DNA from 3 places in the Mesorhizobium sp. CA10 genome. Region 3 is predicted to be linked to each of the others. Evidence: predicted binding sites of a transcription regulator. Region 3 holds the regulator's gene; each other region holds the start of a gene.
The links. The regulator PhoB, encoded in region 3, activates phosphate uptake and scavenging genes when phosphate is short. The targets are predictions, from matches to a motif close to TGTCATNNANCTGTCAT.
Positions count from the first base shown of each region.

Region 1: a site for PhoB is predicted at 2,216-2,232, ahead of LB535_RS20565 (alkaline phosphatase D family protein). Genes of this name have one in related genera too.
Region 2: a site for PhoB is predicted at 2,216-2,232, ahead of LB535_RS17860 (LTA synthase family protein). Genes of this name have one in related genera too.

Region 1 is NZ_JAIUHV010000010.1:52,930-60,749, reverse strand. It holds gene LB535_RS20570 (hypothetical protein) at 68-355, shown strand; gene LB535_RS20565 (alkaline phosphatase D family protein) at 569-2,143, opposite strand; gene LB535_RS20560 (MFS transporter) at 2,401-3,684, opposite strand; gene LB535_RS20555 (TetR/AcrR family transcriptional regulator) at 3,763-4,371, shown strand; gene LB535_RS20550 (hypothetical protein) at 4,415-5,005, shown strand; gene LB535_RS20545 (3-hydroxyacyl-CoA dehydrogenase NAD-binding domain-containing protein) at 5,108-7,183, shown strand; gene LB535_RS20540 (BMP family protein) at 7,506-7,820, shown strand, end outside.
Region 2 is NZ_JAIUHV010000008.1:102,662-110,481, reverse strand. It holds gene fabG (3-oxoacyl-[acyl-carrier-protein] reductase) at 12-749, opposite strand; gene fabD (ACP S-malonyltransferase) at 1,052-2,005, opposite strand; gene LB535_RS17860 (LTA synthase family protein) at 2,281-4,206, shown strand; gene LB535_RS17855 (NAD(P)/FAD-dependent oxidoreductase) at 4,314-5,486, opposite strand; gene LB535_RS17850 (class I SAM-dependent methyltransferase) at 5,483-6,187, opposite strand; gene LB535_RS17845 (type III polyketide synthase) at 6,251-7,540, shown strand; gene LB535_RS17840 (sulfotransferase family protein) at 7,540-7,820, shown strand, end outside.
Region 3 is NZ_JAIUHV010000009.1:158,451-166,270, reverse strand. It holds gene LB535_RS19775 (response regulator) at 1-214, shown strand, start outside; gene pstS (phosphate ABC transporter substrate-binding protein PstS) at 707-1,765, shown strand; gene pstC (phosphate ABC transporter permease subunit PstC) at 1,830-2,816, shown strand; gene pstA (phosphate ABC transporter permease PstA) at 2,820-3,671, shown strand; gene pstB (phosphate ABC transporter ATP-binding protein PstB) at 3,668-4,471, shown strand; gene phoU (phosphate signaling complex protein PhoU) at 4,492-5,199, shown strand; gene phoB (phosphate regulon transcriptional regulator PhoB) at 5,216-5,905, shown strand; gene LB535_RS19740 (ROK family protein) at 6,227-7,468, opposite strand; gene xylF (D-xylose ABC transporter substrate-binding protein) at 7,738-7,820, shown strand, end outside.

The sequences.
Region 1 (7,820 bases), on a different contig from region 3:
CTTAAACGTCTTGGTGTGAAATGATTCCGTTAACTAAGGCGGAACCTTTGAGGGGCCGGACAGTTCGATGTTCATGACCGATCCTATGTCCAGATTGCGTCCGGTTTTCGCGTGGGCGGCGCTTGGAATGCTCGTCGCTGCGGGCGCAGCGCAGTCGGCGGCGACGCTTCGGCAAGCCGACCCGATCGTACCGCCCGACGCCAGGACCGCGCAGCAGATGTTCGCCGACGCCCCCGACGGCGTCGATCCGGTCGTCACCGGCCCGGTCAGCGCCGCCTTCAAGCAACGCCAGAAGGATGCCAACTGCGACACCGCGGTCTGGCCCAACGTTCCCCGGGCTTGCTATCCGGACTGACGGTCTTTTGCGAGTTCAATTCTGGACCACCTCACCGCGTTGACGTCACACGACGACGCGACTGCTGGGCCTAGGGTATGTTGAGATTCAGGTCAGGCCGAGCCGAGAACGGTGTTTCCGAGAACCGGAGCGGAGCGTACTTAAAGTACGTGAGCACCGGAAGCGCAGGTAACCATTGTTCGCAGGCCGGCATCACCTGAATATCAACGCAGCCTAAGCCGACCGGACCGGATCCAACGTCACCTTGTAGAGCTCGTTGTCGTCGCGATCCATCAGCCGTACGGTGAGCTGTTCCGTCGCGCCGGAAATGTCGACCAGACCGAAGAACTGCAGCCCGGCCGACGGCGGCAGGTTCTGGCCCTGTTCGGCGGTTGGCGCCTTGATGAACTTCAGCTCCGGCCCGAAGGTCATGTCGAGGTCGTTGGGGCCGAAGGTACCGGCGTGGATCGGGCCGGAGACGAATTCCCAGAACGGATTGAAATCCTGGAATTGCGCCTTGTCGGGATTATAGTAATGCGCCGCGGTGTAGTGAACGTCGGCGGTGAGCCACACCGTGTTGGTGATGCCGGCATTCTTGATGAAGCGCAGCACGTCGGCGAATTCCAGCTCGCGGCCTTTCGGCGCGCCATTGTCGCCGTTGGCGACCGCCTCGGCACCGGCCTTCTTCGCCGCGTCGTTCCAGACGACCAGGCCAAGCGGCATGTCGGCGGCGATGACCTTCCACGTCGCCTTGGAATTTGCCAGCTCGCGCTTCAGCCACTTGGACTGCTCCTCGCCGATCATGCGCGACTTCGGCGTCAGCGTCTCTTCCATATCAGGACCGTTCGGGCCGCGATAGGAGCGCATGTCGAGGAAGAACACGTCGAGCAGCGGCCCATGCGAGACCTTGCGGTAGACGCGGCCCGGCTCCGACGGCTCGTAGCGGATGGTCGTCATTTCATGGAAGGCGCGAGCCGCCCTGGCCGCCAGCACATGGATCGACTTTTCCTTGTAGCGGTCGTCGGCGGTCAGGTCCTTCGAATCCGACCAGTTGTTGAGCACCTCGTGGTCGTCCCACTGGTAGAAGGTCGGGCAGATGGCGGACAGGCCAAGCACATGCTTGTCCATCATATTGTACTTCCACTGGTCGCGGTATTCGTCCAGCGTCTCGGCCACCTTGCGCTTGCCGTCGATCATGACGACGTTCTTCCACTTGCCGCCGCCGGGCAGGTCGACCTCGTCCTTCATGGCGCCGTCGGCATAGATGGTGTCGCCGGAATGCAGGAAGAAGTCCGGCGTGTGCTTGGCGATGGTCGAATAGGTCTTCATGCCGGTCTCGTCGATGCCCCAGCCCTGACCGGCGGTGTCGCCCGACCAGGCGAAGCGCACATCGCGCTTGGACGACGGCGCGGTACGGAAACGGCCGACGATCGGCTCGGACACGGCATTGATGTCGGAAAGATCGGCAGCAGTCATGCGGTAGAAGATGTCCTGGTCCGAGGCGAGATCGGTGAGCAGCCGCTTCACCGTGTAGTCGCTGGCCGGCGAGGTATCGAGCGCCGCCAGCCGCGTCGCATTGGCGAAGCTTTCGGTCGTCGACACTTCATACATCACGCGGGCCGGACGATCGGTGCGGGTCCAGACCATGCCCGAGATGGCGTCGACGTCGCCGGACTGGACGCCATGCGTGAAGGCCGGACGCTGGCTGGCGCGGGAATAATAGGGCAGCGCCAGACCGGAGGCGCCGACAAGGCCGAAGGCGCTGGCCGAAGTGACGAAAGCGCGGCGGGTGAGCGAAAGCTTGTTCATGGCTGTCTCCGGGATGGCATTGAGCGGGACCGCCAAGCTCTCGCTTCAATGTTTCAGGCGCATATCGGAACCATGAAGTTTTGATAACAGTCGACATCTTCCTTCTCCCCTTGTGGGAGAAGGTGGATCGGCGCGCAAGCGCCGAGACGGATGAGGGGTGTTCCAGCGGAGTGAGGCGTCGGTGTTCCCTGGAGCACCCCTCATCCGGCCGCTTCGCGGCCACCTTCTCCCACAAGGGGAGAAGGGAAAGTCGCGCCTCAAGCCGCCTGCGGCTCCGGCTCGAAAGCCGGCCTGTCGGTGTTGATCAAGAGCGAAATACAAGCCGCCGCGATGCCCGTCATGCCGGCAATCAGGAAGGCCAGCTCGTAATTGCCCTGCAGTTCGCGCATCGTGCCGCCGAAGGCGGCGGCGGCCGCGGCGCCCACCTGGTGGCCGGCGACGATCCAGCCGAACACGATCGGTCCGCTGCGATCGCCGAACGCCTCGTTGGCAAGCCGCAGCGTCGGCGGCACGGTGGCGATCCAGTCGAGCCCGTAGAGCACTGCGAAGATGACCAGGCTGGTAGCCGAGAAGCCGGAATAGGGCAGGTAGATCAGCGACAGACCGCGCACCGCGTAATAGACGCCGAGCAGCTTGCGCGGATCGAAACGGTCGGTGAGCCAGCCGGACAACGTCGTACCGATCAGGTCGAAAATGCCCATCATCGACAACAGCCCGGCTGCCTGCACCTCGCCGATGCCCATATCGCCGCAGAAGGCGATGAGATGCGTGCCGACGAGTCCATTGGTGGTGAAGCCGCAGACGAAGAAGGTGGCGAACAGATACCAGAACACCCGCGTGCCCGCCGCGCGGCGCAGCGTGTTCAGCGTGTGCGCCAGGAAATTGCCCTGCGATGCCGGCGACACCGGCGGCACGTCGTCGGCATCGGCGCCGTAACGAACCTGGCCGATCGAAGCGGGGCGCTCCGGCACCAGCAGCAAGACGAAGGGTATCAGCGCGGCGGTGGCCAGCGCCACGGCGATCGCCACCGGCTTCCAGCCGCCGCTCTGCGCCAGCGAGGCGATGAGCGGCAGGAAGACTAGCATTCCGGTGGCGCTGGAGGCCGACATCAGCCCCATCATCAGGCCGCGATTGGTCTTGAACCAGCGGTTGACGATGGTGGCGCCGAGCACGCTCGCCACCGCGCCCGAACCGATGCCGGAAAACACGCCCCAGGTGATGAAAAGATGCCATGGCTCAGTCATGAACAGGCTGAGCGCGGTCGATCCCGACATCACCAGCAGCGAGCCGAGCAGCGTGCGGCGCAGCCCAATGCGCTCCATCAGCGCGGCGGCGAACGGACCGGTCAGGCCGTAGAGCAGGATGCCGACGCTGGCGGCCCAGGACGTTACGTCGCGATGCCAGCCGAAGCTTTTCTCCAGCGGCACCATCATCACCGAGGGCGCCGAACGGAGCCCGGCCGCGATCAGCAGGCACAGGAAAATGACGGCAACAACGACGAATGCGTAGCGCTGGCCAAACGGACGGGACTGGATTATCATGTTACTGACCGGTACGTTGCAATGGAGTGAGGCCATACATACGTACCGGTCAGTAACATTGTCAAGCGAGTTGTTTGAATGCCATCCGACAATAAAATTGAAGCGTCGATCAGCGAGCCCCCTGCTCCGAGGGCGGCGGACAAGATCCTGGACGTGGCGCGCGACCTTTTTTATCGCGAAGGCATCAGGGCGATCGGCGTCGACGAGATCGTCAAGCGCGCCGGCGTCACAAAGCCGAGCCTGTACCGCAGCTTTCCATCCAAGGACGAGCTTGCCGCCTCCTATCTGCGCAAATACGACCTCGAATTCTGGGAACGCTTCGACGAAGCCGTCGACGCGCATCCGGGCGATCCGCGCGCCCAGATCATCGCCTTCCTGACCCGCGTAGGCAAACGCACGCAAAAGCCGGACTATCGCGGCTGCGGCATGACCAACGCTGCGGTGGAATATCCCGAGCGCGGCCATCCGGCGCGGGTAGTGAGCGAGAACAACAAAATCGAATTGCGCCGACGCCTGCGCGCCATGGCCGCCGCAATGGGCGCCGCCGATTCCGATACGCTGGGTGACGGCCTGCTGCTGCTCATCGAAGGCGCCTATATCAGCGGCCAGCTGTTTGGCTTGGGCGGACCGGCGGCGGCGGTTGCCCGCAACGCCGATCTCTTGATCGAAGCCAGCTTGAAGAAATAGCGATTGACGTTACGCTCGGGCAGCTCGAACGGAGTTGTCAGCGATGCGCGCTCTTCTGGTCCCGCTTGCCCTCGCCGGTTTCTGCCAGGCGGCCCAGGCCGGCGACATCTCCAGCGCCTATACCGAGCTCGACTGGAAGAAGGACTGCGTGACCTATGCGCAGGCCGCGGAAGGCGACGGCGACTGGGCGAGCCTCGCTTGCTCCGGCTATCGCGGCTACCCGGTGCTGATCGGCTACGACGACGCGCGCGAATCCGTCTATTACGGCTTTCCGTCCGACGACATGACTGCGGTCTGGGAGAGTTTTACCGCGTTCAACGGCTCCGGACCGAAAGTCGAATGGCGCATCGAGACCAATGGCGACGTCGCAATCCCCTTCGCCGCCATCCACCGCCGCTCCGTCAGCAACCCTGAGGACGAAAAGAAATCGACCGAGGTGCTGGTCGTCGCCAAGGTGGCGCAACCGGAAGAGCACCAAGGCTGCACGATCGGCCTGGTATTAGCCACTGGCAATCCGCAGGCCAACGACCAGGCGCGCAAGCTCGCCGATGACAAGGCAAAGACCTTCGCCTGCGGCAAGGACAAGCGCGAGGTGATCGGCGACGTGCCGCCCTTCGGCCGCGTGGACAACTAACCGGGCCTCGCCAACAATTGGGCCAGGGCCGGATCGGGTTCCCATTCACCTCGCTGCCTAGTAAACCCTTGCGCGGTTGCAGCCGGTCTCGGGAGGTTCCGCTTGTCCAGTTCTGTCAGTGTCACGAACGAGAACGGCGTGGCAGTGGTCACCATCGACAACCCGCCGGTCAATGCGCTGAGCTTTCATGTCCGCAAGCCGCTTTACGAGGTGCTCACCGCTTTGCGCGACGATCCCGCCGCGAGCGCGATCGTCATCGCCTGCGCCGGCCGCACCTTTGTCGCCGGCGCCGACATCACTGAATTCGGCAAGCCGGTCGAGCAACCGGAATTGCGCGCCATCGTTGCCTTGCTGGAAACCATCGCCAAGCCGACGGTGGCCGCCATCCATGGCACGGCGCTCGGCGGTGGGCTGGAACTGGCGTTGGGTTGCCATTTTCGCGTCGCGGACGCCGGCGCCAAGCTCGGCCTGCCGGAGGTAAAGCTCGGCCTGTTGCCGGGTGGCGGCGGGACCGTGCGTTTGCCACGCCTGATCGGCGCCGCGAAAGCGCTTGCCATGATCGTCTCGGGCACGCCGATCTCGGCCGGCGAGGCAAAGGCCGCCGGTCTTGCCGATGCGGTTGTTGATCGCGATCTATTGGCTGAGGCGGTTCGTTTCGCCCGCGAAATGGCTGATCGAGGCGGACCTTTCGTGTCCGTGCGTGAGCGCAATGACCGCCTTGCCGGGACCGATCTTGCTGCCTTCGACGGCCTAGCCGCCGATCTGACCAAAAAAACCCGCGGACTGGACGCGCCGCTGGCCTGCGCCGAAGCCGTGCGCAACGCGATTACCTTGCCGTTTGACGCGGCCCTTGCGGCCGAGCGGCAAATTTTCCTGAAACTCGTTTCCGGCGATCAGTCGCGCGCGCAGCGGCATTTGTTCTTTGCCGAGCGCGAGGCGGCGAAGCTGCCCGGCAAGGATCTGCGGAAACGCCGGATCGAACGCGTCGGCATCATCGGCGCCGGCACGATGGGCGGCGGCATCGCCATGGCCTTCGCCAATGGCGGTCTCCCGGTGACCTTGCTCGAGGCCAGCGAGGAAGTGCTGCGCCGCGGCCTGGCGACGATCGAGAAGAACTATGCCGTCTCCGTCAGCCGCGGCTCGTTGAGCGAAGAGGCGAAGCAGCAGCGGCTCGGACTTTTCAAGGGCAGCACCGACTATGCCGACCTCGCCGATTGCGATTTGATCATCGAGGCCGTGTTCGAGGACATGGCGGTGAAGAAGGAGGTGTTCGGCAAGGTCGACGCCATCGCCAGGCCCGGCGCCATCCTCGCCACCAACACCTCCTATCTGGACGTGAACGAAATCGCCGCCTCGACTTCGCGTCCGGGGGACGTGCTCGGCATGCATTTCTTTTCGCCGGCAAACGTCATGAAACTCCTGGAGATCGTGCGCGCCGAGAAGACCGCGCCCGAAGTGCTGGCGACGATCACCGACCTCGCCCGGCGCATCGGCAAGGTGGCGGTCGTCGTCGGCGTCTGCCACGGTTTCGTCGGCAACCGGATGCTTTCGGCGCGAGGCGCCGAGAACGAGGCGCTGTTGCTGGAAGGCGCGACGCCGAGCCAGGTCGACAAGGCGTTCACCGATTTCGGCTGGCCGATGGGGCCGTTCCAGATGGGCGACCTCGCCGGCCTCGACATTGGCTGGCGCAACCGCAAGGCGCGGGGCCAGAAGGCTGTGATCGCCGATACGCTGTGCGAGCAGGGCCATTTCGGCCAGAAGACCGGGCGCGGCTGGTACCACTATGAGGCTGGCTCACGTGAGCCGATTCCCGATCCGGAAATCGAGGCGCTGATCCGGGCGAAGGCGGCGGAGCTTGGAATTGCGCGGCGCGAGATCGGCGCCGAAGAGATTCTCGAACGCACGCTTTATCCCTTGGTCAACGAGGGTGCGAAGATACTCGAGGAAGGCATCGCCGCGCGCGCGTCCGATATCGATGTCGTCTGGGTCAATGGCTACGGCTTCCCGATCGGCAAGGGTGGGCCGATGTTCTGGGTCGGCCTTGCGGGCGCTGCGAAGATCGTCGAGCGGCTGGAGCATTGGCACCGGCAGACCGGCCGGCCGATATTCGAGCCGGCGCCGGCGTTGAGGCGGTTTGCCGAGACGGGATCGTGGGAAGGTGCGGGCGGCGCCCCATAACTTCGTCATTCCAGGGCGAAGCGAAGCGTAGACCCTGGAATCCATGCCGTTCCATCAGACAAAGAATGCAACGGTGCAGAACGAGCGATGGCACAGCCGTCGATTATTCTGCACCGTCGCCGCGCTCAGACGTCGCGGCATGGATCCTCGGGTCTGCGCTGCGTCGCTACGCTCCTTGCTCCGCCCGTGGATGACGAACGCGGAGGCGACAACACCCAAATTTGACCATGTGGACAAATCTCAGGCGCCGTTCCATAGTCCCGGGTGTCTGACATTTTGGAACGGCCGGCTCGACACGGCTGTCGAACAGAGGGGCACTTCAATGGAAAACGAACGTAGCAAAACGCAACGCGCCGGCCTGTCGCGGCGCAGCGTGCTGGAACTCGGCGCGCTCGGCCTAGCGGCGGCTGCACTGCCCGGCGCGGCCTTCGCCAAGGACAAGAAGCTGAAGGTGGCGGCGATCTTCGCCACGCCGATCGAGGAGCCGTGGGACAACCAGATCCACGTCGCCCTGCAGAAGGCCGAGAAGGAGCTGGGCATCGAATACAAATGGTCGGAAAAGGTGCAGACCGCCGACTTCAGCCGCGTGATGCGCGAATATGCTCAAGGGGGCTACGAGCTGGTGCTGGGCGACGCC
Region 2 (7,820 bases), on a different contig from region 3:
CCCGCCCCACCTCAGATCATTGCCATGCCGCCGTTGACGTGAATGGTCTGGCCGGTGACATAGGCCGCCTCGTTGGAGGCGAGATAAGCGACGGCGGACGCCACTTCAACGCTGGTGCCCATGCGCCGGGTCGGGATCGCGGCCATGATCGTCTCTTTCTGCTTGTCGTTGAGCTTGTCGGTCATGGCCGATTCGATGAAGCCCGGGGCGACGCAGTTGACGGTGATGTTGCGGGTGGCGATCTCCTGCGCCAGCGACTTGGAAAAGCCGATCATGCCTGCCTTGGAGGCGCAGTAGTTGGTCTGGCCGGGATTGCCGGTGACGCCGACCACCGAGGTGATGTTGATGATGCGGCCATGGCGGCGGCGCATCATCGGATGGGTCAGTTCGCGGGTCAGCCGGAACACAGCGGTGAGGTTGACCTCGATCACCGAATCCCAGTCGGCGTCCGACATGCGCACGAACAGGCCGTCCTTGGTGATGCCGGCATTGTTGACCAGGATGTCGACGCCCTCGAGATCGGCCTCCGCTTTCTGGCCGAGCGCCTTGACCGCGTCGCGGTTCGTCAGGTCCGCCGGAAACAGTTTTACGCGGTCGCCCAATTCGCCCGCCAAGGCTTCCAGCTTCTCCACACGGGTGCCGTGCAGGCCGACGATCGCGCCCTGGCTGTGCAGCACCCTGGCGATCGCCTCGCCGATGCCCCCCGATGCGCCGGTGACGAGCGCCTTGCGGCCGGTCAGTTCGAACATATCTTCAACCTCATTTTTCCAGACGGCTGCAAGCAGTCGCGTTCCGTATACGTCATATCGTCCAAGTCACGCTAGACAAGCGTCGGACATTGGCGAAGGCCTCCTTCCCGTCGTCATCCACGGGCGGAGCGGGAGCGAAGCGGACGCGTAGACCCGAGGATCCATGCCGTGACATTGGCCGAAGGATGCAACGGAGCAGAATTCTGCACCGCGGCGGCACTTCCAAGTCACGGCATGGATTCTAGGGTCTGCGCTGCGTCGCTTCGCTCCTTGCTCCGCCCTAGAATGACGAAAACGGGGCCTCACCCCAAAGCCGCCAGCGCGGCCTCGACTTCCGCCGCCGTGCCCACGGCGCCGGTGGCGATGTCGCGGTTGATGCGGCGCGCCAGGCCCGACAACACCTTGCCTGCGCCGACTTCGTAGAGGCTCGCAACGCCGTTGGCGCCAAACCATTCCACCGTCTCTCGCCAACGCACGCGGGCGACCACCTGCTCGACCAGGCGGCGGACGATCTCATCGGGGTCGCTGGTCGGGGTTACGGTGACGTTCGAGACGATCGGAACCACCGGCGCGGATTTCGCGACACCGGCCAGCGCCTCGCGCATTATGTCGGCGGCAGGCGTCATCAGCGCCGAATGAAAGGGGGCGGAAACCTGCAGCATCAGCGCCCGCTTGGCGCCTTTTTCGGTGCACAGCTTCGCCGCCAGCTCGACCGCCGGCCTGGCGCCGGAGATCACCAGCTGGCCGCCGCCATTGTCGTTGGCGACCTGGCAGACGGAGCCGTTGCCGACCTCGCGAGCTGCCTCGGCGCAAGCGGCCTCGACGTCGGCCTGTTCCAGCCCGATGATCGCGGCCATGGCGCCCTCGCCGGCCGGCACCGCCGCCTGCATGGCGTTGCCGCGGGTCCGAAGCAGCCGCGCCGCGTCGCCGACCGAAACGAAGCCGGCCGCAGCAAGCGCGGAATATTCACCAAGCGAATGGCCGGCGACATAAGCCACCTTGTCCTTCAGCGAGAAGCCGCGCGCTTCGAGCGCGCGCATCGCCGCCAGCGACATCGCCATCAGCGCCGGCTGGGCATTGGCGGTCAGCGTCAGCGTCTCTTCCGGCCCTTCCCAGATGAGTTTCGACAGTTTTTCGCCGAGCGCTGCGTCCACTTCCTCGAAGACGCGACGCGCTTCGGGGAATGCATCGGCGAGGTCCTTGCCCATGCCGACGGCCTGGCTGCCCTGTCCCGGAAAGGTGAATGCGACGGCCATTTGAGGTCTCTCCAGAGGCTGGTTTTGTCTGCCTCTGGCGCAAGGCGGACAGCCAAGTCAAGCCCGCAGGCGTCTCTTCGGCCTGCATTTCGGTCGGAAACCCTGCTGACTGCCTGTTCCAAAAGGCCTTTTACTTGATCACACCTGATGAAAACCGCTCACGTTTATTTTGCTGGCTCTTCTTATTTCCGCCACAGGCGCTAGCTTTGCGTGACATTTCGATGACAGTGGCGTGACGCGAGTGGAAGACGCGTGACAAGGGCCGGGGAAGCAAAGTGGCAAGGATCAGGAAAGGCGCGGCCAAACCCGCGCCGCAATTTTTGGAAGACGATCCGTCCACCGGCTATCTGCCGGGACGAGCCTGGCCGACCGTGCGCTACGGCCTGTCGACGCTTCTTGCCTCAGCCCTGCTTGTATTCGCGATCGAGCTGATCGTACGCGGCGATTTCTTCGGCACGGTCGATTTCTTCATGCAGCCCTTCAAGCCCGGCTGGACCACCATCATCGTCTTCGCCCTGGTGCTGCTCGGGTTGGACGCCATACTCGGCCGAAGCCACCAGAGCCTGATGATCGTGGCGCCGCTGACGCTGGCGCTGGCCTTTGTCGGCCACCAGAAATCGCGTTACCTCGGCGACCCGCTCTATCCCACGGATTTCCTATTCGCCCGCCAGATCATGGCGCTGATGCCGCTCCTGGTGCGCGAGCGCCCGTGGACGGCCGTCATGCTGGCGGTCGGCATCGTCGGCGGTCTGACGCTGCTCGTCTACGGCTGGCGGACCTGGCGCCGGCGGGTGCCCATCCTCAGCCGCAAGGGCCGCCTGGCGCGGCTGGCGCTTGCCGTGCCGCTGCTCGCCTTCTTCGTCTCGATCATGGACTACGCCACCTTCTCGTGGACGCGCGACCGGCTGCAGATCATCCCGATTATGTGGGACCAGAAGGAGAACTACGCCTCCAACGGCTTTGCGCTGGCCTTCGCGATGAACGTGCCGATGGCGCATGTCGCGGCGCCGCCCGGCTATTCCGAGAAGACGATGGCCGCGATCCAGCGCCCCGACGTCGCCGCTTCCATGCCGGACGAGAAGCCGGATATCGTGGTGGTGATGAGCGAATCCTTCTGGGATCCGACGCACCTGCCCGGCGTCACCATCAAGCCCGACCCGATCCCGACGGTCAGGGCGTTGCGCTCCGGCTCGATGTTCTCGCCCGAGTTCGGCGGCATGACCGCCAATATCGAGTTCGAGGCGCTGACCGGCTTTTCCAACGCCTTCCTGCCGGCCGGCTCGATCCCCTATCAGCAATATGTGCGCACCCCGACCCCGTCGCTGGCGACCTTCCTGAAGAGCCAGGGTTACCGGGCGCGCGCCATCCATCCCGGCACCAACTGGTTCTGGAACCGCGGCGCCGTCTATGCCGATTTCGGCTTCAACGACTTCCGCTCCGAAGAGACGCTGCCGCCGATGGAAAAGCGCGGGCCGCTGGCTTCCGACGCGGCGATGACCGACGAGATCATCCGCGAGGCCGACACCAGCGACGATCCGGTGTTCCTGTTCGCCGTCAGCCTGCAGAACCACGGTCCTTACGAGCCCTACCGCTACTACAACCCGACGCATTCGATCGACGCGCCGATCAGTTCCTGGGCGCGGGAATCGCTGCTTTCCTATGCCGAGGGGTCGGCCGACGCCGACCGCGGCCTGCAGCGCCTGATCGACTGGGCGAAGGCCCGCCAGCGGCCGACCATCATCGCCTTCTTCGGCGACCATCTGCCGCCGCTCGGACCCGTCTATGTCGAGACCGGCTTCCTCAAGGACAATGTCGCGCCGCGCAAGGAGCCGGCGGTCGCCGCGCTCGAACACCACGATACGCCTTTGGTTATCTGGTCGAACCGCTCCGGTCCGGTCGAGAACATCGGCTCGGTGAGCCCGGCCTTCCTGCCCTATCATATCCTGACCACGGCAGGCATCAGCCACCCCTATTACACCGGCTTCCTCGGTGCGCTGCGCGAACACTACCGGGTGGTCGACCGCAACCTGCTCCTGTCGCCCGTGGGCGAAGCAACGCCGGATTGGGCGAGGCAGAAGCAGATCGATCCGAAGATCAACGATTTCCGGCTCATTCAATACGACATGATGTTCGGCAAGCGGCTCTCGGCGCCCGACTTCTTCCCCGAGACGGTGAACAGGCTGGTCGCGCATACAAGCTGAGCTGACCGGCGGTCACAGCCGATCGCGGCTATCGCAGTCCGTGGCGGGAAACGATGCTTCGATGCCGGGCCTTGGAAAGGTTTTGTCGCTGCGATTTAGACTAGACGTCAAAAGCCTGGAACGGGCTGGACCTTTCCACTCAGCCGAGCGCCAAGCGTCAAAGCGGCCGGAAAATTCTTGATCACGGCGCGCATGGCCGACGCGCCACCTGGCCCAAGCGCTATTTTCGCAATCAAGGCCGCGGCACGCAGACGGGTCGAGAATTGCCGACGCCATTCGCGTTCGTAGCGATGCCCGGCGGCGTCGCGGTCCTCGCGACGTTTGCCCGATACGATCAGTTCTCGCGCAAGCAGCCAGCCCGATTGCAGCGCCATCGAAATCCCTTCGGCGATGACAGGATGCGACTCGCCCGCGATGTTGCCGACACGGAAGATGCCCTGATCGTAACCGGCCCGGATGCCCGGATGAATCGGTCCCGCAGCCAGCCATGGGCCATCCAATTCGGCACCTGCCAGCGCAGTTCGCACGCCTCGGCACGAGGCCAGGACGTGGCGCGATACCGCATCCGCCGCCGCAATATTCCCAAAGCGCCGGCGCAGCCCGGATAGAACATCGCGGCGGATACAGCAGGAGATTGAAACCCGACCATTGTCCGCAGTTACCATCCCGCCATATCCGCCTGGGAATACCAGCAGCGGCATCAGATCGGGCGCCAGCGCGGCGCCGGTAAAATGCGCCTTGAAGCCGAAAAGGTCGGAGGGTTGGCTGGTTCTTTCAAGTTGGCTCGGAAGTTTCCCGGTTTCCCAGGATCCGTGCGCGGCAATGATGACGGGTGTGCTGAGCAGCTTCTGTTGCTGGTCGGATTCCACAGTCAGAAATTGCAAGTCATCGCGCCGGCAGATGGCGACTGCCTTGCAAGGCTGGAGGATCTCGACACCCGCACGTTCGGCAGCCTGCAGCAGGATGGTGTCCAGACGATCGCGGCCGAGCGCGCGGCCGAGACCCGTCTTGGCGCTCGGCATTCGCGCCTGCGCCGAGACATCGCCCGAAAAGAACCCGACGCGCCTTATCTCGGGGCCGGCTTCCGCGCGCCAGCTCTCGCCGACGCCCAGCTGATCGAGCAAGGCAAGGCTGGTGCCCGACATGAATTCGCCGCAGACCTTGCGGCGAGGAAATGCCACCTTCTCCACCATTGCCACCGACCAACCATGTTGGGCGAGTGCAATGGCGGTGGAACTTCCGGCAGGACCGGCACCGATGACAATTGCGTCGTGCATCATTTCGTATCGAGCGTGCTCGCGCCAACAAAACCTTGCGTAAACAGGCCTCTGCGGCCCTCCATCACGGGCGTTCCACCTGACAGTTGCCACAATTGTGAAAGTTCCGTGCCACGAAAACCGGCGCGCACACTTTGCGCTGCATCATTCAGCGTTACCGCACAGGCGCCGATCAATCGCAGAAACCCTGTCGCCAAAAGCGGCACCTTGGCTCTCAACGGCTCCGTGGCGACGAGCATCGGGGCCATCGTCATCATCCGAGAAAACAGCTCCTGCAGGCGCATGTCGTCGAAGTGGTGGAGGATAAGGTTGGCGCAAACAAGGTCGAAGGGCCTGTCCTGGGTCCAATCGAACAGATCCGCAGTCACGGGCTGCGCCTGCCAGCCCAATTCAGCGAAAGAGCTGCGCAAGTCCTCGCCTATCAAGCCGATCCTGTCGACCATGACGATCTCGACGTCGGGCCAATGGCGCGCCATCAGCCGCGCCACCGCCAGCATGAACTTTCCGTCGCCGGCGCCTATTTCGAGGATGCGCAGCGGCGGCTTTTGCACGTTTTGCCGCATCAGCGATGCCATGATCCTGGCCTGGAACATCAATGCATTGATGCGAACGAGATCGCGACGGGATGCAATTGCACGGGGATCGTCGGCCGGGAGGCCGTCAAGGAGTTCTGGCTCCAGATGCCGGATGTCCATGTCGGTCATGCGATGGATCGGAAATCTAGGCTTCAGCCGGCAATCCGGCAAATAGAATTCGGTCGTATCTTCATGGCCGCGCGCTGCCGGTCGCGGAACCCGCATTTGAACCCAACCCGGATAGCGAAGAAAGTCGGTCCCTTCATGCGAGATCGGAGGCTGATATCACAGTTTGCTAATGAGAAATATCGGCACCGCGCAATAAAATGCTCTATGCAGGCGTTTACCTTAGGAACGCTTCTCCAATTCGCAGACCTTATGAGCCCGATTGCGCTCATGCTCGGAGCTATTTTGTCCCCTCAAGCGTATCTGAACGGCATTGTCACGTGTGTCCCCGAACATGACGTGCATCGGTTCTTCCTCGGCTATGGAGCCTCGCTGCTTGAAAACGACGCGCAGCGCCTTGCGCTCTTCGAGCGAATGGTCGCTCTGGCCGGGATCGAACATCGTTATTCCTGCTTTGCGCCTGCCGACGATCCGCGCGGCGGGGCAATCGACCGCGACGGCACCTCGGTCAGAGGCTCGTTCGCCAGCACCGCAATGCGTATGCGGATGTACGAAGCCGCCGCACCGGAACTCGCGCAAAGGGCCGTCGACAGACTTCTGGCCAACGACGACCGCTCGCTGATCACGCATTTGATCGTGACGAGCTGCACCGGCTTTTCGGCGCCCGGCATCGACCTCGAGCTGGTGCAGCGATGCGGCCTGTCGACGTCGGTTGAGCGCACCATCATCGGCTTCATGGGATGCTATGCCGCCATCAACGCCTTGAAGCTGTCGCGCCACATCGTGCGATCGGATCCGAAGGCCCGCGTGCTGATCGTCAACATCGAATTGTGCACGCTGCATTTCAAGGAGGCCACGGAGCTCGAGAAGCTGATCTCGTTCTGTCTATGGGGCGACGGGTGCGCGGCCTCGCTGGTGACAGCCGAGCCGCACGGCATCCTGCTCGAAAGCTTCCACGCGATCGTGGCGGCGGAGCGCAAGGAGCTGATGAGCTGGAATATCCGCGACGACGGCTTTGACATGGTGCTGTCCGGGCAGGTTCCCGGTGCCGTCCGTGAGACGCTGCGCAACGAGCATCCGGCCATCCTCGGCGGCAGGCCCGCCAAGGAGATCGATTTGTGGGCGGTGCATCCCGGCGGCCGCTCGGTGCTCGACGCGGTCGAGCGGGCGCTCGAACTGAAGCCGGCCGCGCTCGCCGCATCGCGCGAAGTGCTCCGGCAATACGGCAACATGTCGTCGGCCACCGTAATGTTCGCGATGGCCGAAATGCTGAAGGAGCCGTCGGGCTTGCTCGGCTGCGGCATGGCGTTCGGGCCGGGATTGACCACCGAGACCATGATGTTCCGGACTGCCTGATGAAGTCGAATGCCATGCGGCACCGCGTCCGTGCTTTCGCAGCCCGTTGGCTGGTGCCCTATCTGCCGTATCCGCACTTCATGTGTGTGGCACCTCTTGACGCCGTGTTGCGCGTCCTATGGCGTGCGGGAGGCCGGCTGCCTCCCGTTTATTGGCCGCGCCTGATGCTCCTGTTCCTGATTTCGGGCATCAACACGATCGCCTCCCTGCCGGAGCGCGTGATCCTTGGGGCATGGCTGCGGCTGCGACCTCCCCGGATGGAACCGGATAACGCGCCTGT
Region 3 (7,820 bases):
GGCGACGGGCGCGATCCGCCGGCTCGAGGAGGACATGGGCACGCATGTGCCGATCGTCGGCGTCACCGCGCATGCGCTGAAGGGCGACCGCGAACGCTGCCTGGAAGCCGGCATGGACGATTACCTGCCGAAGCCGATCAGTCCGCGGGCGCTGCTCGAAAAGCTCGAGCGCTGGCTGGGTTCGGACGTAGAGACCCGGCGCAACGCCGGTTAAAACGAATTTAGCGGGCAGGACGGCGGCAAGGGGCTGACGCATGCGTATGGTGCGATCGCACCATACCAAAGCAAGCGCCAAGCTCGGACAATCATGACATTGATTCCGCTCTTCGGTTACGGGCGGGAGCAGCGACCGCCGACAAGAAACAGCGTCGACTCTACCCCAACGGACCTGTTTTCGGCGATGGCCAGGCCATGATCCGCTCTGGCTTACAGGCAACGCACTCTCGTCCGGATTTTATTTCCCGGCGGCCGTCATCCGGCCGCCGGGATAAATTTTGTTTCAAAATTCAGACAAGTTGCTGATTTCCGCGGCAAACTCCGGCCGGCCCTTCGAGGCCGCCGCGGAACCCTTCCGTGCATCCCCGTTCAGGCGTTACCGGGCTGACACGAAACTGTCATGCGACTGTAATAATCGAGGACTATTGCGCTGACCGGGCGCCGATACAACGGGTGCCGAAAGACCATCTTCCGAACAGGAGCAGGCCACATGAGACATTTCATCCGCTCGGCGGCCGTTGCAATTGCAATGGCTGCGGCATCAACCCTTAGCATGGCCGCCGCGATGGCAGCCGACATTTCCGGCGCTGGCGCCACCTTCCCCTATCCGATCTACGCGAAGTGGGCCGACGCCTACAAGAAGGAGACCGGCATCGGTCTCAACTATCAGTCGATCGGCTCCGGCGGCGGCATCAAGCAAATCAAGGCCAAGACCGTGACCTTCGGCGCTTCGGACGCGCCGCTGAAAGGCGAGGATCTCAACTCCACCGGGCTCGCGCAGTTCCCGATGGTGATGGGCGGCATCGTTCCGGTCGTCAACCTCGAAGGCGTCAAGCCGGGCGAGCTGGTGCTCGACGGTCCGACGCTCGCCGACATCTTCGCCGGCAAGATCACCAACTGGAACGACGAAGCAATCAAGAAGCTCAACCCCGACGTCAAGCTGCCCGACCAGGCGATCGCCGTCGTCCACCGTTCGGACGGCTCGGGCACCACCTTCAACTTCAGCTACTACCTGGCCGACGTCAGCGCCGACTGGAAGTCGAAGGTCGGCGTCAACACCGCGCTCGAGTGGCCGGTGGGCATCGGCGCCAAGGGCAATGAAGGCGTTGCCAACAACGTGTCGCAGACCGGCGGCGCGATCGGCTATGTCGAATATGCCTATGCCAAGCAGAACAAGCTGACCTACACCGACTTGATCAACAAGGACGGCAAGAAGGTCGAGCCGACCGCCGCCGCGTTCTCGGCCGCTGCCGCCAATGCCGACTGGAACTCGCAGCCGGGCTACGGCGTCATCCTGGCCAACCAGGCCGGCGCCGAATCCTGGCCGATGACCTCGGCCACCTGGATCCTCGTCTACAAGAAGCCCGACGACGCCGCGGCGACGACCGAAGCGCTCAAGTTCTTCGCCTGGTCTTATGCCAAGGGCGACGAGCTGGCCGCCGGGCTGGACTATGTTCCGATGCCCGACGCGGTCGTGAAGAGCGTCGAGGAAATGTGGAGCAAGGACATCGTCGACGCGAACGGCAAGCCGCTCTACTCCGGCATGTAATTCCCGCAAAATAAGGAGGGCGTCTGCGGCGCCCTCCTGTCTCTTTCGAAATGCGAGGGGCTAAATGACAGCCGTTTCCGAAGCCGCGACATCGTCCGCCCTGCGGACCAGAGAAGCGACGGTGCGCCGCTTCGCCGTCACCGACATGGTTTTCCGGACGGCGACGCGCCTTTCCGCCATGCTCGTGCTCGTTTTGCTCGGCGGGGTCGCGATATCGCTGGTCGCCGGATCGTGGGAGGCGCTGTCGAAGTTCGGCTTCTCCTTCCTGACCACCGAATCCTGGAACCCGGTTACTGAGAATTTCGGCGCGCTTGCGCCCATCTACGGCACCATCGTCACCTCGGCCATCGCCATTCTCATCGCCGTGCCGATCGGCATCGGCATCGCCGTCTTCCTGACCGAGCTTTGCCCGCGCCCGCTCAGGCGTCCGATCGGCATCGCGGTCGAGCTGCTCGCCGGCATTCCCTCGATCATCTACGGCATCTGGGGCCTGTTCGTCTTCGCGCCGTTCCTGCAGACGACGGTCCAGCCCTTCATCATCTGGCTGTTCAAAGGCATCCCCGGCCTCGACAGCCTGTTTGCCGGTCCGCCCTACGGCATCGGCTTGCTGACCTCGTCGCTGATCCTCGCTATCATGGTGCTGCCTTTCATCACCTCGATCACCAAGGACGTATTCGACACGGTGCCGGCGGTGCTGAAGGAATCGGCCTACGGCATCGGCTGCACGACCTGGGAAGTGACCCGGCGCGTGACCATCCCCTATACCCGCGTCGGCATCATGGGCGGCGTCATGCTCGGCCTCGGCCGCGCGCTCGGCGAGACGATGGCCGTCACCTTCGTCATCGGCAACGCGCACCGCATCAGCGCCTCGCTGTTTGCGCCGGGCACGACGATCTCGGCGACCATCGCCAACGAATTCACCGAAGCCGATGGCAACCTCTATACATCCTCGCTGGTATCGCTCGGCCTGATCCTGTTCATCATCACCTTCATCATCCTCGCGCTCGCACGCTACATGCTGTTGCGCATCGATAGCCGCACGGGAGCCTGACCGATGTCGACTGCCGCATCGCTTCACCAAAGTCGCAAGCGCAAGAATGCCGTGATGATGACGCTGTGCGTCGTCGCGGCGGGCATCGGGCTGGCCTGGCTGGCGCTGATTCTCGGCGCCCTGCTCTACAAGGGGCTTTCCGGGGTGTCGCTTTCGGTATTCACAGAAATGACGCCGCCGCCCGGCGATGCCGGCGGCCTGCTCAATGCCATCTACGGCAGCATCGTCATGACGATCATCGGTATCATCGTCGGCACGCCGATCGGCGTGCTGGCCGGCACCTACATGGCCGAATACGGACGCTTCTCGAAGCTCACGACGGTGGTGCGCTTCATCAACGACATCCTCTTGTCGGCGCCGTCGATCATCATCGGCCTGTTCGTCTACGAGCTGATGGTCCGACCGATGGGGCACTTCTCGGCGATTGCCGGCGCGGTCGCGCTGTCGATCCTGGTGATCCCCGTCGTGGTGCGCACCACCGAGGACATGCTGAACCTTGTGCCCAACGCGCTGCGCGAAGCAGGCACCGCCATCGGAGCACCGCGCTGGGTGGTGATCCGCTCGGTTGCCTATCGCGCGGCGCTCTCCGGCATCGTCACCGGCATCCTTTTGGCGATCGCCCGCATCTCCGGCGAGACGGCGCCGCTTCTCTTCACCGCGCTCAACAACCAGTTCTGGTCGAGCAATCTCAATGCGCCGATGGCCAGCCTGCCGGTAACCATCTTCCAGTTCGCTCTCAGCCCTTACGAGGAATGGCAGCAACTGGCCTGGACGGGCGCTCTCATAATCACCCTGACGGTTCTCGGGCTGAGCATCATCGCCCGCAGCCTAACCGGACGCAGAGAGGACAGATGAAACCGATGTTGTCCACCGACCTGAACGCAGCCGACACGACCGTCGAGAAGGCCAAGATCGAGGTCAAGAACCTCAATTTCTACTATGGCCAGTCGAAGGCGCTGAAGGACATCAACCTGTCCCTGCCCGAGCGCAGCGTGACCGCATTCATCGGCCCGTCGGGCTGCGGGAAGTCGACGCTGCTGCGCGTGCTCAACCGCATCTACGAGCTCTATCCGAAACAGAGCGCCGAGGGCCAGGTGCTGCTCGACGGCAAGAACATCCTCGACCGCTCGCAGGACCTCAACCTGCTGCGCACCAAGATCGGCATGGTGTTCCAGAAGCCGACGCCGTTCCCGATGTCGATCTACGAGAACATCGCTTTCGGCGTCAGGCTCTATGAGAAGATCAGCAAGGCCGAGATGGACAGCCGCGTCGAGCAGGCGCTGAAGCGCGCAGCACTCTGGAACGAGGTCAAGGACAAGCTCAACGCCAGCGGCCTCAGCCTCTCGGGCGGCCAGCAGCAGCGCCTGTGCATCGCCCGTACCGTTGCGGTGAAGCCCGAGGTCATCCTGCTCGACGAGCCGGCCTCGGCGCTCGATCCGCTGTCGACCGCCAAGATCGAGGAACTGATCGACGAGCTGCAGGCCGACTACACGATCGTCATCGTCACCCACAACATGCAGCAGGCGGCGCGCGTGTCGCGGCAGACGGCGTTCATGTATCTGGGCGAGCTGGTGGAGTTCGACCGGACCGAGAAGATCTTCACCTCGCCCCGCGAAAAGCGCACGCAGGACTACATCACCGGCCGCTTCGGCTGAGCTCATACGAGGACATCATCATGGCCGAACATACCGTCGCTTCCTTCGACGAGGATCTGAGGCAGATCAGCCGGCTCATCAACGACATGGGCGATCTCGCCGCCTCCATGGTCGGCGCTTCGACCAAGGCCCTGCTTGAGACCGACAATGCCATGGCGCAGCGTGTCGTTTCCGACGATGCCATCATGGACGCGCGCCAGCGCGAGCTCGACGACCGCGCCATCACGCTGATCGCCAAGCGCCAGCCGATGGCCGACGACCTTCGCAACGTGGTCGGCTCGATCCGCATGGCGGGCGACCTCGAACGCATCGGCGATCTCGCCAAGAACATCGCCAAGCGCGTCGGTTCGGTCGGCGTCAGCGCCGCGCCGCGCGACCTCACGCACTCGATCGATTCCATGGCCCAGCTGGTGCTGATCCAGGTCCAAGCCGTGATCCAGGAATATACGGTGGGCGACGCCACGGCGCTGGCCAAGCTTCGCAACGACGACGAGCGCATCGACGTCAAATACACATCCGTCTTCCGGGAGCTCCTGACCTACATGATGGAAGACCCGCGCAACATCACCGCCTGCACGCATCTTCTGTTCTGCGCCAAGAATCTCGAGCGCATCGGCGACCATGTGACCAACATCGCCGAGAACGCCTATTATGTGCTGACCGGCACGCAATTGCCCGCGAATCGTCCCAAGCAGGACGAGACGACAATGTCGGCGCCGGCGGCCTGACGAAGGGTATCTGCCAATGATCGCGCCACGCATCATGGTGGTGGAGGACGAGGAGCCGCTTGGGGTGCTGCTCCGCTACAATCTCGAATCCGAGGGTTACCAGGTCGAAGTGGTGACCCGCGGCGACGAGGCCGAAATCCGCCTTCAGGAGAACGTTCCCGACCTGCTCGTGCTCGACTGGATGGTGCCGGCGGTTTCCGGCATCGAGCTCTGCCGGCGCCTCAGGATGCGGCCCGAGACCGAGCGGCTGCCGATCATCATGCTGACGGCGCGGGGCGAGGAAAGCGACCGTGTGCGCGGCCTCTCGACCGGCGCCGACGACTATCTGGTCAAGCCGTTCTCGACGCCGGAGTTCATGGCGCGCGTCAAGGCGCTGCTGCGCCGCGCCAAGCCGGAGGTGCTGTCCAGCGTGCTCAAGGTCGGCGACATCGTGCTCGACCGCGAGTCGCACCGCGTCTACCGCAAGAAGAGCGAGATCAGGCTCGGCCCGACCGAGTTCCGCCTGCTCGAATTCATGATGCGCCACCCCGGCCGCGTGTTCTCGCGCAGCCAGCTGCTCGACAATGTCTGGGGCGAGACGATCTATATCGACGAGCGCACCGTCGACGTGCATGTCGGCCGCCTGCGCAAAGCCGTCAACAACGGCCGCATGCCGGATGTCATCCGCACCATCCGTGGGGCGGGTTATGCGATCAGGGAAGATTAGGCTCAGGGCGCCGAAGTCCTGACGGGCCAAGCACTTCCAACATCCAAGCTGGTGGGCACCCGGGACGCTTGTGCTTCGTCATCCACGGGCGGAGCAAGGGGCGCAGCGACGCGCGCAGACCCGAGGATCCATTCCGTGATGTCGATGCGTTGCGACAGTCCAGAATTCTGTGCCGCTGCGCTCGACGCGTGAGGTAGCGGCATGGATTCCAGGGTCTCCGCGACGAAGCTTCGCTCCTGCTCCGCCCTGGAATGACGAAGCTGCGGGGCCTTCGCTAATTTCAAGCGTCTGCTGCTGTCCCCGGACCTCTTCAAGGCTGCCTCAGGCCACGTTCTTTCCCGTCCCCACTCTTGCTTGGCCTCCGGGCGCGAAAATCTCCTGGTCGACGAAGGTCAGCGCGCGCATGGCGCAGCCTTCGCGGATCAGCGGCAGTTCGTTCGGCTCGGTGTCGAAGGAGATCGATTCGGAGTGCTGGCCGCCGGCCGTCTGGGCGATCGCCTCGCGCAGCGCCGGCTCGATCAGGTCGAAGGCGGCCGCGCTGACGCCGACCATGGCGACAGGCGCCGGGTCGATGAGGGCGAACAGGCTGCCGAGACCGAAACCAAGCGCTTCGCCGGCCCGGCGATAAGCCTCCCGTTCGGGGCCGTCCCTCTCGCGCGCCTTCGCGGCAAGGGCCCGCATGTCGGCGTCGCCGACGTCGACCGGCTCGGCGTCCTCGCTCATTTTCATGGCGCTGCGCCAGATCGCGTAATTGCCGGCATAGGCCTCGACGCAGCCGCGGCGGCCGCAGCGGCAAAGCGCCCCGCCCGGGCGGTGGATCATGTGGCCGAACTCGCCGCCGGAGGAATGCGTGCCGGTGAACAGCGCACCCTTGAGCACGAGACCCATGCCGATGCCGTGCGACAACAGGATGGCGATGAAGTCGTCACGATAGCGCTCCGGGTCGCGCCATTGCAGCGCCACCGCCATCATGTTGCAGTCATTCTCCATGGTGGCGGAGATGCCGAATTCCTTCTCGAGAATGTCGGCGAAAGGAATGTCGGTCAGCGGCGTTATCGGCGACCACAGCATGGCGCGTGCATTAGAATCAGTGATGCCCTGAATGCCCATGGCGATGCGGGCGACGCTGCCAATGTCGAGGTCGGGATCCTGCAGCCGGCGCCGCACGATCGCCACGCATTCGCCGATCAGCTCGTCGCGGGGCATGACAAGCGTGTCCAGGCGCTGCTGCTCCTCGGCAACAACCTGGCCGGCATAATCGATCACGGCGACCGACAGGAAGTTCAGCGACAACACCACGGTCAGCACCGCGGCGGCTTCAGGGTTCAGCGCCAGGCCGATCTGCGGCCGGCCGCGCTTCAACGCCGTCGGCTCGCTGGCCTTGCTTTCGGTGAGAATGCCCTCTTGGATCAGGTCGGCGGAGATCGCCGAAATGGTCGAGTGGCTGAGCCCGGTGGTGGCGGCAATTTCGGTCCGTGATGGCTGACCGGCGCGGCGTACCGCCGAAATCACCATGGCGCGATTGCGCCGGCGCAAATCGTCATGGCGGATTCCGACCGACATCGTTTCGCACGTCCTCCCCGGTCATCGCGGCCTTGTGATAATGCCATGGCCTGTCGCTGACACGCTAGGGATTGTGGCAGAAGCCAGGGGCCATGTCATTATTTATTGCGGATGCCGAAAAAAATGCCTGAGCCCATCAAAACCCATCAGAATCTCGGTTGACAGCGCTGTTGTGCTGGACCACTATTTTTTTGAGGCTCGAAAAAAAAGCCTCTGTGCCGGCCTTCGGGCCAGTCTGGGTCGCGCCGCACGGGCGCAGGGAGGATATCATGAAGAAATTTGCAGCCGCCATTCTGGCGGGCGTTGCCATGTCGCTGACGCTGGCGTCCGTCGCCGAGGCGAAGGACAAGGT